DNA from 2 places in the Paenibacillus sp. JDR-2 genome. Region 2 is predicted to be linked to the other one. Evidence: riboswitches for the same ligand, from Rfam matches in the RefSeq annotation. Region 2 holds a riboswitch; the other holds the start of a gene.
The links. Region 2 has a riboswitch for cyclic di-AMP ahead of PJDR2_RS30120 (hypothetical protein). Riboswitches for the same ligand answer to the same signal wherever they lie in the genome.
Positions count from the first base shown of each region.

Region 1 (8,146 bases), 670 kb from region 2:
GCATCGGCCAGCTCGGCGATCAGCCGGCAAGGGTTCTCCACCGCAAACACGGTACCGCCGATCCAGCCGCCGCCGTGAATATAGATGAGACAAGGTTTGTTAGGCTTCCGCATCGATTTGCGCGGGTAATACCGCCATAGGCCAACCTCATTGTCGCCAAGCTTTACGCGTTCATAACCGGTGTAAATCTCCACCGTATTCAAATTACGGTTCGGAAATCCCATGGAATCTCGAATAAGCTGAAGCTGCTCCTCCGGCGACGGAGGCTGGGCTGGGGCAACCTTTTGTTCCCCGGCCCATTTCCTAATAAGCTGAAGCTCGTAGGGATCCAGATAACCGGCCCTTGTCTCTTCCGGATTAACCTTTACAATAACCTGCGTGCCGTTCAAGTTTGCTTCTTCCTGCTGAGCCTGCAGAGCGTTCACAATTTCCTGGCTGTATACTCTCATTAACAGAAGCCTCCCGGGATGTGAAATGCGATCCCTTCTTACTTCTCCTTTGGCTTATGAACATCCTTTATTTATTCTTTGCAGGCTGACCGGACGGCAGATAGACCATATGATCATCATGCTCCGACAGATCCTCCAGCCACGATGCTTCAGGAGGACAGTCCAGCATGATAAAACGGCCTTTTCCTTCTTCTTGATAGTGATGATATTTCACGTAGGCTTTGCCGCCTTCTATATCCAACAATTCAACCTTGCCATAATCATGAGCCATCAAAAGCCTGATCCGCTTCCCTAGCTCCGCGGTTAGTTCTTTTGCTTGCTGAACGATAGAGAACTGCGTTTGCAGAGACAGGCTAGACTCAGGATAAGAAGAATTAGGACGGTTAATGATAAAGGAATATGGTGAAACCCCAGCCTGGGACAGCTGATCAATCAGCTTGCCTAACAGAAGAGGATCATTATTAACGCCCTTGACAATAGGGGTTTGATTAAGAACGACAACTCCCGCCTGGTGAAGGGCATTAAAGGCTTTCTTCGCTTCGGCCGTTAATTCTCTCGGATGGTTAATCGTAGTCATCAAATAGATCCGCTTCTCCGGACTCGAGAACTGACTTAACATCTTTAATAATGCATGGTCCTCATAAATTCGCATTGGATTATGAACGGGCATTCTGGAATCCAATCTAATCGTGCCGATATGCTCGATATCCCGCAGCTGCTCGATAATACTAGTCAGCTTGGCAATACCTAACATCAGACTATCTCCCGTCAGCACAACCTTATGAATCTCATTATGTTCGGCAATGTAGGCAATTCCTTCCGCTGCCTGGGACACGGGGAGAAGAACCATCGATTGATAAATATGCTTGCAGCCGGCAGCTTCCCAAGTGAACTCCTGGATCCCGTGAGGCGCTTCCCCCGCGGCCGCAATCAGATGCTTGCGGATCGGATCCTTCGGATCATCCCAGTCAATCAGGTTTAAGTAATAATCATTGACGCGAAAATGCTTCTTAAGCCGTTCTCTTTCCGCCTCCGACAGACCTGCCGATCTACCGTTATCGGCCATTGGTTGTACCATCTCGCATCCCTCCAAAAGGTTATTAAAAGCATCACCTATGCCGGGAAGTCCATCCCACCTCCACGAAAAATGAAAAAAAAAGACCCCAGCAACACAGAGCATGATCATGGTCTGTGTGCATTTTGGGCCTTTAAAACAGAAAAAGACCCTTCAAGGGTCTATCGTTTGCAATGTTATTCGCAAAAGACCCATCTCAAAGCTGACGAGGTTAGCTGACGGACTCGGGATAGATGGTTCCCTACAGCCGATAACCGGCTGATTCGCCCCAAAAGATTGGTTTCCCCGCTTCTCGGCAACGCCGAGAACTAAGCTTATTGTAATTATCTCACAATTCTTAATATTGTCAACAATTAATCAATAAAAATCCCCGCCCAATTTCCGAAGGAAGGTTGGACGGGGTTATGTTATATCTCTGCGGTCACTTCTTATCCACTTGAAGAAGAAATAAGTGCTTAACCGAAAACGTATCCTTAATGGTTTCTTCCGAAATAACGTTCAGCTTGATGAGACCGGCGATTTTGGAGGTATCGGGCTTCGAGAGCAGCCGCCATACATCAGGATCGGGAAGAGCGGCAAACAGCTTGCTCTCATCAAATTCCTTGCGCTCTTGGGAAACAATCTTCAACTTGTAGCTGCCTACCTCCAGTTCGGAGAGCTCCAGCTCGGCGCAATGCTGCACGATTTCACCGCGCAGCTCGGATAATTCCTGCTCGATTTCCTTCTGCTTTTGCTTAAGCTGATAATAACGCTTGACTTTGTTATCCTCCACCTTACTCACGCTCCTCTTAATCATATGTATGATGGGGAGCGCGGAATTAGGACTGGATCTTGTCCCACTATTTAGTGACTAGTCCTCTCTTGCGATATGCCCAATGATTCGTTGGGCCATGTCCGCTGCCGACGATAATGCCGTCTTCAATGGCGGCTTGAATATAGGCTTTTGCCTGGCGAACGGCTTCTTCGATATCAAGCCCTTGAGCGAGACCCGCGGTGAGCGCAGCCGAATAGGTGCAGCCGGTGCCATGCGTACGCTCGGTAACGATTCGTTTCCCGGAGAGCTCGCTATAGCCGCTGCCGTCGTATAACAGATCCACCGCATCAGCTCCTGCTTCATGCCCGCCTTTAATGAGGACATAACGGGCGCCGAGGCTGGACAGCTTTTTCGCCGCCTCAAGCTTGTCGTTCTTGTTGCGGATGGCCATCCCGGTCAGGTGTTCGGCCTCCGGAATGTTTGGCGTAATAATCATCGTGAGCGGCAGCAGCTTGCGGCTTAAAGCCCGGACGGCCTCTACCTGCAGGAGCGATGCGCCGCCTTTTGCGATCATAACCGGGTCTACCACAACCTTCTTCCAGCCAAAGAAAGCAATCGCCTCGGCTACTTCCTCGATAATCTCGGCACTAAACAGCATGCCGGTCTTTAAAGCGTCAACGCCGATATCGCTGCCGACGGAGTGAATCTGCGCCTTTACCGCTTCCTTGGCGAGCGGGAATACGCCTTGCACGCCAAGCGTATTTTGCGCGGTAATCGCCGTCAGAGCGGACATCCCGTAGGCACCAAGCTCCTGGAACGTTTTCAAATCCGCCTGAATGCCTGCTCCGCCGCCGCTGTCCGAGCCGGCAATCGTCAAAGCCCGGGCTACATTGCCGTTTATGTATTCGTCCATTTTTATTTCACCCCGTTTATCGTTTAGTAGGAAAACCGTTCCGGCGCAAACGCCTGCAGCCTGCTGCCGTTATCGATATAATCGGCCACAACCTGTGCCGTAACCGGGCTGAGAAGAATACCGTTGCGGTAATGGCCCGCCGCCATAATGACGCGGCCGCCCGATTCCTGAACCGGTCCAAGCAATGGGAATCCATCCTGCGTGGAAGGCCTCAGGCCTGCCCAGCGGTGAAACGGCTCCTGCCCGGCGAGAAACGGGAACGCCTGCTTGTTCCACTTGCGCAGCCGCTCGATTCCCCGCTCCGTAACGGTTGTGTCAAAGCCCGCCACATCCTCGGAAGCCCCGCATACAAGCGTGCCGTTTTCTTTTGCAACCAAATAACCCTGATTGCAGAACACCATATGCTGCACCGGCTTTACTTCCGCTTCATAAGCGCAAATCTGACCGCGGATCGGGTACACCGGAATACGGATGCCGAATACATCCTCAAGCTCCCGTGCCCAGGCGCCGGAGCAGACGACCAGCCGGTCGCCGGTAAAGCTCCACCCCGTCTGGGCGGTAACAACGACATCCTCGCGCCACTTATCAACGGTTACCGAACCTAACTGCTCGAAGATTCGAACACCGGTCAGGCGGCATGCCTGCTCAAGCGCCAACACGTAATCCGGCGCATAGACATGGCTTTCCTCCGGCGTGTAGAGAGCGGCCTTCACCTCGTGGGACAACATCGGCTCTTGGCGGAACAGTTCTTCCCCTTCCAGCACAATGCCGCTTGATCCGTGCTCGTTCTGCCAGAGGCGACGCCCCTCCAGCGCCAGACGGTCCGCCTCGTGATAGGCAATATAGAGGCTGCCCGAATCGGTATATTCGAACGTACGGCCGGATATCTGCCGGACCTCGTCGCGCCAGGACGGATACAGCCGCAGGCTTTCCCGGCACAAACGGAAGAAATCATCCGGCCCTTCTACATTTTCCGAGTAGGGTGCGAGCATCCCGGCCGCAGCGCCGGAAGCCTGCCCGCCGCAGCGGCCAATCTCCAGGACAATAACCTGATGCCCGCGCTTCTGCAGCTCGAAAGCGCAGGAAAGCCCAACTACGCCTCCGCCCATAATGACAATCGTTTCTCCCATGGTTAGACCAGCTTTCTATTAAATAATCGGCCAGTTATTTCACAATAAACTGCTCATGACCGCTGCTTGCCGATGCGTAACGCTTCTTCGAGATCCGACCGGACAAATACGACAGACGGCCCGCTTCAATCGCGAGCCTCATCGCCCGCGCCATGCCAACCGGATCCTTCGCTTTGGCGACCGGCGTATTCATCAAAACGCCCGACACGCCAAGCTCCATCGCCTGCGCCACGTCGCTGACCGAGCCTAGGCCCGCGTCCACGATAATCGGCACCTTCGCTTCCTCCGCGATCAGGCCGATATTATACGGATTCAAAATACCAAGCCCCGTACCGATAGGCGCCGCTCCCGGCATAACGGCAGCCGCCCCCGCTTCCTCCAGCCTTTTGCACAGGATCGGATCATCGGAAGTGTAAGGAAGGACCGTAAAGCCTTCCTTTACGAGAATTTCCGTTGCCTTCAGCGTCTCCAGCGGATCGGGCAGCAGCGTACGCTCATTGGCGCTGATCTCGACCTTAATCCAATCGCTGAGTCCCGATGCCTTTGCCAACCGGGCAATGCGTACGGCTTCTTCGGCCGTGCTTGCGCCGGACGTATTCGGCAGGAATCGGAATCCTTCCCCTTCCACATGCTGCAGAATCGAGTCATCCTCGGTTGAAGCGAGGTTAATCCGGCGAATGGCAAAGGTCAGCACCTCCGCTCCCGATTCCCGGATCGCTTCCTTCTGCACGTAAGGGCTCGGGAATAATCCCGTCCCGATAAAAAACCGCGAGGTGAGCTCATGTCCCCCGATATGCCATACATCCTTTTTCATCCTACGCTCAGCCTCCCCCTACAAAATGAACCAGCTCTATTTTCATCTGCGGCCTTACTTCCGTCTCCGGCCACTGTTCCTTCGCAATAATCTCGCCATCCGCTTCAACGACCACCGGACGCCCTTCCAGCCCAAAATGAAGAATGACATCCCCGATCGTGCGGGCATCCAGCTCTTGGGACTCGCCATTAACGATCAGCAGCATGCGACTCTCCCGCTCCTTCCAGCTTGCGGAGGAACGCCTGGCAGGTGCCCGCGACATCGGAGCTTCCGACAATCTCGCTCACCGCGCAAATTCTTGTTGCTCCCGCCGCAAGTACTTCATCCACGTTGCCCAGCTTAATTCCGCCAATCGCGACAAAAGGAATATTAACCTTTTCCGCTACCTGCCGGACGTATGCCACCGTTACCGGATCAACGACATCCACCTTCGTCTTCGTCGGGAATACCGGCCCAACGCCGATATAGTCGGCGCCTTGCTCTTCGGCAAGCAATGCTTCTTCAATCGCATGCGTGGAAATGCCGATGATTTTATCTCCGACGCGTTGTCTTGCTTCCGTGAGCGAAACGTCGTTTTGCCCGAGATGGACGCCGTCGGCGTCTACTTCCAGCGCGATATCGATATAATCGTTGACGATAAACGTAACGCCGTATTTACGCGTAAGTTCCCGCAGCGCTTTCGCCTTGCGCAGCACTTCTTCCGGGCTGCCGTCCTTATCCCGCAGCTGAATAATATCCACGCCGCCTTTGATTGCTTCCTCCATCACTTCCAGCATGTCGCGGCCGGGATGGAATTGCTCTCCCGTGATCGCATACAGACGAAAATCCTTCATCCAGCTCTCATCTCCTCTATGATCAATATCCGATATATCTCGCGTACAGCGTCTTAGCGCGGACAAGGTCCTCCGTCCCCTGCACAAGCACCCTGCCGTCAGGGAACAGCACCAGCCGCTCTCCTTCCGGCAGCTCGGCTTTAAGCAGGTAAGCGTTAAGCTCTACCTTCACCGCAGCCGGCTCCAGCCGTTTGCGCCATTGCTCCAGATCCAGAGGTCCATGTCCGCTGATCTGAACCGTGCTTCGGCCGCATAAGGACACCGTTGAATCCTTTTCCGTCACCTGAAGTGCCGGATATTCCTTCAACTGGCAGCAAGGGCAGTCTGTCTTCGCCTCTCCGAGCTTCATTTCGTAGTAATAGTTGCTCCACAAATCGAAGGTAACCAGGCTATTCCGCCTGGCCTGATCCGCTTCAACCAAATATTTAAGCGCTTCTACCGCCTGATAGGAAGCGACAATATCAACAACGGGCGCGATAACGCCAATCGTATCGCAGGTTTGGCCGCCGCTGTCCGCCGAAGGGAGGAAGCAGCGCAGGCAAGGCGTCCTGCCCGGAACCAGAATCGCGCTCATGCCTCGAGAACTGACCGCACCGCCGTAGGTAAACGGAATGCCCTTGCTGAAGCACGCGTCATTGAGCAAAAACCGGGTCTGGAAGTTATCCGTTCCGTCCAGCACCAAATCCATGCCGTCCAGCAGCTCATCAATGTTATGGACGGTCACATCCGCCACAACCGCCTCGATCCGCACATCCGAATTGATCCGGCGGAGCTTGCGTTCCGCGGCAATCGCCTTCGGGTAGCCCTCGCGCACATCATCCTCGTCATACAGCATCTGGCGCTGCAGATTGCTTTTCTCCACATAGTCCCGGTCCACAATGCGGACCCGTCCGACACCGGCGCGAACCATATGATTCGCCAGCACGGTGCCAAGCGCTCCCATTCCGATCACGCATACCGAGCTTTCGCTCAGCTTCTGCTGACCTTGCTCGCCGATTGGCGCAAACAGCATTTGCCTTGAATATCTCTCCAGTCTCTCATCCATCTGCCAAACCTCCTAAAAAGAATTGTCACACAAACGGGCTCTTTATGGCCGTTGTGGCGATTCTTGCTTCGAAAGCATTCGCTTAAAGAATTGTCACACAAACGGGCTCTTTAAGGCCGTTGTGGCGATTCTTGCTTCGAAAGCATTCGCTTAAAGAATTGTCACACAAACGGGCTTTTTAAGGCCGTTGTGGCGATTCTTGCTTCGAAAGCATTCGCTTAAAGAATTGTCACACAAACGGGCTCTTTAAGGCCGTTGTGGCGATTCTTGCTTCGAAAGCATCAACCAATATTGCCTACAAGTTGCGGAAAGCATCCGCCGCCTTCACCGGCTTCTTGATCTGACCATGCTCCGTCAGCCAATTAATAATGTTATTCCAGGACTCCTCGGATTGGCTGGCAAAAGGCTCTTCGCCCGCATCCATCAGCGGCAGCAATATGCTTAAGCTTTGCTTCTCGATATCCGCATCCAGCGGGAAGTCGGTGCTTTGCTTATCCAGCAGCAGCTTCAGCGCTTCATCCGGATGGCTTGCGGTATATTCCTGGCCTTTCGCTGCAGCGGCGAGGAACCGTTTAATGGCACCGCCTTTGCTGCCGAGCTCTTTCTCGCTTGCCGTAAGCACCAGCTCGTAATAATCCGGAACGCCGTAATCCGCCGGGTTAAACGAAATCAGCTTCTCGCCTTCCTTCTCGAGCAGCAGCTTCTCGTGATTGATATAGCCGCCGATAATGCCATCGACGCGGTTTGTTGTCATCGCCGGAATCAGATCCCAGCCGATATCGACATAATTTAATTTCGACGGATCGCCCCCATCCGCCTTCACCATCGTATTAACCATAGCTTCATCCAGCGGTAAGGAAGGATAGCCGATTTTTTTGCCTTCCAGGTCCTTCGGGGTTTTAATCCCCGCCCCTTCCGATACAAAAAGCTGATTAAGCGGATGGCGGACAATCGCACCAACCGATACGACCGGAATATCCTCCGAGCGGGCAACGGCTATCTGAGTCTGGTAGCTAAGCGCCAGATCGGCTTTGCCCGTAGCGACCAGCTTCAGCGCGTCGTTCGTATCGGCAGGCGTCTGGAGCTTGACCTTAAGCCCTTCTTCTTCAAAATACCCTTGTTCCTCCGCCGCG
Region 1 is NC_012914.1:6,190,193-6,198,338, forward strand. It holds gene PJDR2_RS27100 (alpha/beta hydrolase) at 1-449, opposite strand, end outside; gene PJDR2_RS27105 (hypothetical protein) at 517-1,527, opposite strand; cyclic di-AMP (ydaO/yuaA leader) riboswitch at 1,711-1,849, opposite strand; gene PJDR2_RS27110 (hypothetical protein) at 1,946-2,296, opposite strand; gene thiD (bifunctional hydroxymethylpyrimidine kinase/phosphomethylpyrimidine kinase) at 2,364-3,191, opposite strand; gene thiO (glycine oxidase ThiO) at 3,215-4,321, opposite strand; gene PJDR2_RS27125 (thiazole synthase) at 4,356-5,135, opposite strand; gene thiS (sulfur carrier protein ThiS) at 5,143-5,340, opposite strand; gene thiE (thiamine phosphate synthase) at 5,324-5,968, opposite strand; gene PJDR2_RS27140 (thiazole biosynthesis adenylyltransferase ThiF) at 5,991-7,013, opposite strand; gene PJDR2_RS27145 (ABC transporter substrate-binding protein) at 7,309-8,146, opposite strand, start outside.
Region 1: it holds a riboswitch for cyclic di-AMP, as region 2 does, so the genes downstream of both, PJDR2_RS27105 (hypothetical protein) here and PJDR2_RS30120 (hypothetical protein) in region 2, are expected to answer to the same signal.

Region 2 (8,146 bases):
AGCAGGCCGCTCGCGCAGAAGCTGCAGCCGATGTTGCAGCCGACCTGCGTGGTTACGCAGACCGACAAGCCGAACTTATGGCGCATCATCACCGTCTCGATCAGGTTGCCGTCATCCAGCTTGAGCAGCAGCTTGACGGTGCCGTCCTTCGACACTTGCTTCGTATGCTCGACCAGCGTCTGGATCGCATAGTTCTCCTCCAGCAGCTTCACGCAGTCCGGATGAACATCCGTCATATCCGCAAAGCTCGTAACCCGCTTCCGGTACAAGTATTCCCACACCTGAGTCGCCCGGAACTTTTTATGCCCGCGCTCGCCCAGCCATGCCGTTAATTGATCTAATGTAAATCCATATATGGATGCTGTACTCATCGTTTTTCCTCTTTTCGTGAAACGCGGCCAAAACCGCATACTGTTCCTATTGTCCCAAAATTAGCGCATGAAAACAAGGGGCTTTCATTGCTCGCACTTAACCCGCGCGCTTATTTTACTGCTCCAACTTCCTGCCGGCAAGCGCGCTTGCCGTAATTGCCCAATACGCTGTAAGACGTTTTTTCCGTCTTATTCGGCCCTACTCTGCCCTCGGCTGCATGCCCAACCCGCTGTAAGACGGTTTTTCCGTCTTATTCGGCTCTACTCGGCCCTTGGCTGCATGCTCAACCCGCTGTAAGACGATTTTTCCGTCTTATTCGGCCCTACTCGGCCCTTGGCTGCATGCCCAACACGCTGTAAGACGGTTTTTCCGTCTTATTTGGCGCCCCCGGACAACCCAATTTAGGCTTGCCATAAACCTAACTTTCACGCCGAATTGCCGCATTCGAGAGATATAGAGCGTAACAAAGAGTATGATAGAGCTCCCTTCAATTGTAAACGCTCTAACCAAACTCCTTGTCAGAATTAGACAATATGCCGCCTCCACGGTTCATTTACAACTTCGGCCGTCAGGCGTAATATACGATTCAGCAAATGTAACAATCGCTGAGTTTCCGTCAAGGGAAACGGGGGAACCAATCGATAAGCGGCATTGCAACGGTGTGAGAGCCGGCGCGGCATGCTTATCCGGGGTGAATCCGGGAAAAGGCTGCGCGCGGCCGGACCCGGTAGGGCGACTCTCACCGTCCGAATCCGTCAGCTAACCTCGTAAGCGATGAAAATGCACTGCCCATTAGGCGAGGGCATTTTCCAAGTAGAGAGGATGATGTGATCTTGTGACCTTCCAAGGCCGCGGGGAACTTTCCTCTGCGGCTTTTTCTTATGCCCATTTTTAATCAACTGTCTTTATCGCTTAATCCCTTTTACGGGGGAACGGGGGAACCAATCGGACAGCCGGCTGTTAAGCGCAGCCAGCCAATCCACGGGGTGAATCGCCGGCTCAGCTCCATCTGAGCATGTCGGCGTAGGGCGACTCTTACGCCCGAATCCGTCAGCTAACTTCGTCAGCGTACCAAGAGAGGCAACGATGATCGTGAATATAGGCGCGGTTTTTTTTCTGCTGCGCTTATAAGCCGCGTGAAGAGTCCCTCTTCCGCGGCTTTTTTGTTTGTCGTTGATTCCTCTAACGAAAAGAGGAGCGTAAACCATGGACGATTATATACTCGTCTCCGCACCTAACGTGCAGGGCGAGGATTTTATTAAACAGCTGCTGCACCGGCATATCCCATTCGCAGCCATCGTGAACAACAAGACCGAGTATGAGCGGATGCTGGAGCTTGGCGTGTCAACGATTATCGTCATTAATACAACGGATGAAGGCACCTGGCGTGTCCCTGAGCTGCCGGTGGGACGGATCTTTTTATTCGAGAGAAGCCTGAATCTATGCTGTCGTTACATCCAGATCTGCCGCAGCTGGACATCCAAATCGATTTGCGTCGTTACGGACAGCGCGAATCCACGCCTGATCTACAAAGGGATGGGCGCCAATTATGTGATTCACTCCAGCCATGCGGATACTTCATTTCTAATCATAAACGATCTCATGGCAAGCCAAGATAATAGGTAAGGGTCGAAGTTATTCGCAATTCTTTTAGGAGGAATTTGCTATGCAGGATATCTATATGGTGCTGCTTCTCGCAGCGATATTTTTACTCTTCGCCGGCTTTATGCAGTGGTGCGACCTGGCTACACAAGAGGAGGATAAGCGATGATCGTCACGTTGGTGCTTGCCTTGTTTCTCTTTCTTTATTTAGTTTACGCCTTGATAAATCCGGAGAAGTTCTAAACCCTAATCGATCGCTGGGAGGCCGCAATGGATATTTTACAGCTCATCATCGTGGTTGGCGTGCTTATTCTGCTCGTCAAACCGCTCGGAACGTATGTATATCACGTGTACTCGGATCAACCGAACCGGACCGACCGCCTATTTGGCGGCATCGAACGGTTCATTTATAAAGTGATAGGACTGAAATCGCGCGAGGGCATGACCTGGAAAAAGTACGCGCTAAGCTTTCTGCTTACGAATATCGTGCTTGTCGCGCTCAGTTATCTAATTCTGCGTCTGCAAGGCAGCCTTTCGGGCAACCCCAACGGCATTGGCGCTATGGAAGAGACGCTGTCGTTCAATACCGTTATCAGCTTTATTACGAATACGAACCTGCAGCACTACAGCGGCGAGACCGGGCTGTCCTATTTTTCGCAGATGGCCGTCATCATGATGATGATGTTCACCTCGGCGGCTACCGGCTTCTCGGTTGCGATTGCTTTTATTCGCGGCTTAACGAGCAGGGGCAGCACAATCGGCAACTTCTTCAGCGATTTCGTGAAATCCCATACGCGGATTTTCCTGCCGCTCGCAACGCTTATTACGCTGGTTCTTGTGGCTCTTCACGTACCGCAGACGCTGCAGCCTAACGTAACGGCAACAACGCTGGAAGGGGCAGCGCAAAGCATCGCCATCGGCCCGGTTGCGTCGCTTGAATCGATTAAACATTTAGGAACCAACGGCGGCGGTTTCTTTGGCGTCAACTCGGCGCATCCGTTCGAGAATCCAAACCCGCTCACGAATGTGATCGAGATTCTGTCCATGTGGGCGCTGCCTGCCAGTCTTCCTTATGTATACGGCCGCTTTGCCGGTAACCGCAAGCAAGGCTGGGTTGTGTTTGGCGCCATGATGTCGCTGTTCCTGGTTTTCCTTGCGACGGTCTACACAGCTGAGCTGCATGGCAATCCGGTAATGAACAACCTTGGCGTAGACGCCTCGCAAGGCAGCATGGAGGGCAAGGAAGTCCGGTTTGGCATTGCCCAATCCTCCCTCTTTACGGCGGTGACTACGGCGGCTACTACCGGCTCAGTCAACAATATGCATGACACGCTGACCCCGATCGGCGGTCTTGTCCCGCTGGCGGAAATGATGCTGAACGTCGTGTTTGGCGGCAAAGGCGTTGGCCTCGTCAATATGCTGATGTATGCCATTCTTGCCGTCTTTATCGCCGGATTAATGGTCGGTCGGACACCGGAGTTTCTCGGACGGAAAATCGAGCCGAAGGAAATGAAGCTGATTGCGATCGCGATTCTCGTCCATCCGTTTATCATTCTGGCGCCAACCGCTATTGCTTTCTTGACGGATCTGGGCCAGGGAGCCATCACGAATCCCGGCTTCCACGGCATCTCGCAGGTGCTCTATGAATACACCTCGTCAGCGGCGAATAACGGCTCCGGTTTTGAAGGTCTTGCCGACAATACGCCGTTCTGGAACATTACAACCGGACTCGTCATGCTGCTTGGACGGTATGTTTCGATGATTGCCATGCTGGCTGTAGCCGGATCCCTGGTCCGTAAAAAGCCCGTACCGGAGACGATCGGCACATTCCGGACGGACAACGTGCTGTTTGGCGGAATTCTTGTAGGAACCGTAGTTATTGTTGGCGCGCTTACGTTCCTGCCTGCCGTCGTGCTTGGACCTATTGCAGAGCATTTAACGATTCGCTAACGGATAAGGATGAGGTGAATAACCGTGACCACACAACGTAAATCCATGCTGACCTCGGCGATTATAAGTCGCGCGGTGAAGGACAGCTTTCTGAAATTAAATCCGCTGACCATGATGAGAAATCCCGTCATGTTTGTCGTAGAGGTCGGCACGCTTGTCGTCCTGCTGATGACGGTCTTCCCCGGCTACTTCGGAACGGAGGGCCGGACCGGATTCAATCTGACGGTCTTTCTGATCCTGCTGTTCACCGTCCTGTTCGCCAACTTCGCGGAAGCGCTGGCCGAAGGACGGGGCAAAGCCCAGGCGGATTCGCTCAAGAAGAGCAAAAAGGATATTACGGCAAACAAAGTAACCGGCCAGACAATAAAACAAGTGTCGTCAACCGAGCTCCGCAAAGGCGATATCGTCGTCGTCTCCGAAGGAGAAATGATTCCCGGCGACGGCGAGATCATCGAAGGCCTTGCCTCTGTCGACGAGTCGGCAATCACCGGCGAATCTGCACCGGTGATCAAGGAAGCCGGAGGCGACTTCAGCTCGGTAACGGGCGGTACCCGCGTTGTCAGTGACCGGATCAAGGTCCGGATTATAAGCGATCCCGGCGAATCGTTTATCGATCGTATGATCTCCCTTGTTGAAGGGGCGAAACGCCAAAAGACGCCTAACGAGCTGGCGCTGAACACGCTGCTTACCAGCCTGACGCTGATCTTCCTGATTGTTGTGGTTACCCTTGCTCCAATCGCCAAATACGTTGGCGTAGAGCTTGATATCCCGGTGCTTATCGCCCTGCTGGTCTGTCTCATTCCGACCACCATCGGCGGTCTGCTGTCAGCCATCGGAATCGCCGGCATGGACCGCGTCACGCAGTTCAACGTGCTGGCCATGTCCGGTAAAGCGGTAGAAGCAGCCGGCGACATAAATACGATGATTCTGGATAAGACCGGTACAATCACGTACGGCAACCGGATGGCCAGCGACTTCCTGCCTGTCAAAGGCGTAAACGTTCAAGAGCTTGGCGAGTGGGCGGCGCTCAGTTCGTCCAAAGACGAGACGCCCGAGGGCCGTTCCGTCCTGGAGCTGATGAAGACCAAACAGCTGAGTTATCAATCCCCGCTTGCCGAGAACGCGCAGATTATTGCGTTTACGGCCGAGACGCGGATGAGCGGCCTGGATCTTCCGGACGGACGGAAAGTCCGCAAAGGCGCCGTTGACGCCGTGAAGAAATGGGTAGCTTCCCAAGGAGGCACCGTCCCGTCCGATCTCGACGCTACCGGCGAAGGAGTTGCCGTGCTTGGCGGTACGCCGCTCGCCGTGGCGGTTGATAGCCGCATCTACGGGATTATTTATTTAAAGGATACCGTGAAGCCGGGCATGCAGGAGAGATTCGAGCAGCTTCGCCGCATGGGGATCAAGACGATTATGTGTACCGGCGACAATCCGCTGACAGCCGCAACGATTGCCCGCGAAGCCGGGGTTGACGATTTCGTAGCGGAGAGTAGGCCCGAGGATAAAATCGCGCTGATCCGCCGCGAGCAGGCGGAAGGCAGCCTTGTTGCGATGACGGGCGACGGGACGAACGACGCTCCAGCGCTTGCCCAAGCTGACGTTGGTCTTGCCATGAACAGCGGTACGGTTGCCGCGAAGGAAGCGGCCAATATGATCGACCTGGATTCGGACCCGTCAAAAATTATCGAGGTGGTTGCGATAGGCAAGCAGCTCCTAATGACGCGCGGCGCGCTTACGACCTTTAGTATCGCGAACGATATCGCCAAATATTTCGCCATTATTCCGGCCATGTTTATGATCGCTATCCCTCAGATGGACGCCCTGAACATTATGAAGCTGGGCTCGCCTTCTTCGGCCATTCTGTCCGCGCTTATCTTTAACGCGATCATCATTCCGCTGCTCATTCCGCTTGCTATGCGCGGGGTGCAGTACAAACCGATGAGCGCGTCGAAGCTGTTAAGCAAAAACCTGCTGATCTACGGATTTGGCGGCGTCCTGGCCCCGTTTATCGGCATTAAGCTGATCGACCTGCTTGTTCATGTATGGATATAGACCGATCTGAAAGGAAGAGATAATCATGACGAACTCCACATCTTCATCGGGATCTAACGGCTCTCTCTTTATGATTGCCCTAAGAGCCAGTATCGCGTTTATTCTGCTATGCGGCATTATTTACCCGCTAGTGTCAACGGGTCTTGCCCAGCTGCTCTTCCCTCATCAGGCGAACGGCAGCATGATCAAGGATTCGAACGGCCGGATTATCGGCTCCTCCTTGATCGGGCAAAGCTTCACCGACCCCGCTTATTTCCAAGGACGGGTATCCAGCATCGACTATAAATCGGAAGCATCCGGCTCTAACAACTACGCGCCTTCGAATCCCGACATGCTTCAGCGGACCAAAGACTCGATTGCCGCATGGCAGGCTGCCAATCCCGATGTGCCGGTCAGCCAGCTTCCGCTTGCGCTGATTACCAATTCCGGCTCGGGTCTTGATCCGGATATTACGCCGGCATCGGCCGAAGTCCAAATCCCACGCATCAGCAAGCTGACCGGTCTATCGCCGGATACACTGAAAGAGCTGGTGAAAAAACATACCGACGGACGGGATCTTGGCGTCTTTGGCGACCCCCGCGTAAATGTGCTGGAGCTGAACATCGAATTAAGCAAGCTCCGCAAATAAGATTAAGCCCCGCCTGCCGCAAGTAGCGCAGGCGGGGCTTTCTCGGGGTTTACGGAGAGGAGGTATGACAGGACATGAACGACAGCTATCGCCGCAAAACACCCGAAGAGCTCCTGAAAGCCATAACGAAGCTGCACCACGGACGGCTCAAAATCTATATCGGGGCGGTCAGCGGTGCCGGCAAAACGTATCATATGCTGCGCGAAGGCCAGCAGCTGCGGAAGCAGGGCATTGATGTAGTCACCTGCGCCGTCTCCACGATGCAACGGCCGGAGACGATGGAGCAGCTTGCCGAGCTGGAACGGATTCCCAGCATTCGTTGGGAGAAGGACGGCAGCCAGCGCAAAGATCTTGATCTGGCCGCTATTAAAGCGCGCAATCCCGAGGTTGTGCTGGTGGACGGACTTGCGCACCGAAACCGGCCTGACAGTCTCCTTCCTACCCGCCTTGACGATATTCGTCATTTGCTGGAGTGCGGCATCAGCGTGATTACAACGCTTAACGTGTATGAGCTGAACGGCGTATCGGACCTGGCCTATCAACTGACCGGCATCGAGGCCGAGCATACGGTTCCCGATGATATTCTGGAGCTGGCCGATGAGGTCCGCTTAATCGACGTATCGCCGGAAACGATACTGACACGCTTGAATGAAGGGCATTTACGCAACGCAAGCTCCCCCCATTTGCTGCTTAGGGGCAATCTTGGCAAGCTGCGAGAGCTTGCGCTGCGGCTGATGGCGGAGGATGTGAACGATTCGCTTGAGGACCACCGGAGACAGCAGGGCTTAGTAGGTCCGTCAGGCGCGGCCGAGCGGATTCTGGTTGCCGCGCAATATCACTGGAATGGCTCAATCCATATCCGGCGGGGCCAGCAGGTCGCCAGGAGGCTGAACGGAGAGCTGCTTGTCGTCTCCTTCGTCAAAGCGGACAAAGCAATGACGAAGGAAGCGACTGCGTTCAAACGGTCCATAATCAAGCTTACCCAGAAGATTGGGGCAGGCTTTGAGGAGCTCGCCGTTCCCCATCTGCACCGGCGCCATCTGTCCGAACAGATGGCCAGATACGCGATGGATCACGGAGTGACCCGCATCGTGCTTGGCCATTCGAAGCATACGCCGCTGCAGGAGCTGCTTCACGGCTCGGTTGTTAACGGAATATTGCGCTATGCGCGCCGTATCGACGTCTTTTTCGTAGCGGACCGTACCGAAGCGGAAGGCGAGCGGATCCTGCCTGCCAAGCATCGGACTACTCCGGAACCCATTTATAAAAGACTTAGCCCCGCCCAGCAGCAGCAAACCACGGATCGGCTCAAACGGGGCACCTTCAAGGTCTACATCGGAGCCGCGCCAGGTGTCGGCAAAACCTACACGATGCTGAGGGAAGGAAATGTCCTCCTCCGCAAAGGCATTGATGTTGTCATTGGCCTCCTCGAGACGCATGGCCGCAAGGAGACCCTGGAGCAGATCGGCGATCTTGAGGAGATTCCTAAAGCCGCTATCCCTTATAAAGGTACGCAGCTTAAAGAAATGGATGTTTCCG
Region 2 is NC_012914.1:6,858,893-6,867,038, forward strand. It holds gene rlmN (23S rRNA (adenine(2503)-C(2))-methyltransferase RlmN) at 1-371, opposite strand, end outside; cyclic di-AMP (ydaO/yuaA leader) riboswitch at 966-1,160, shown strand; cyclic di-AMP (ydaO/yuaA leader) riboswitch at 1,272-1,457, shown strand; gene PJDR2_RS30120 (hypothetical protein) at 1,579-1,998, shown strand; gene kdpF (K(+)-transporting ATPase subunit F) at 2,140-2,217, shown strand; gene kdpA (potassium-transporting ATPase subunit KdpA) at 2,245-3,924, shown strand; gene kdpB (potassium-transporting ATPase subunit KdpB) at 3,970-5,979, shown strand; gene kdpC (potassium-transporting ATPase subunit KdpC) at 6,005-6,607, shown strand; gene PJDR2_RS30140 (histidine kinase) at 6,682-8,146, shown strand, end outside.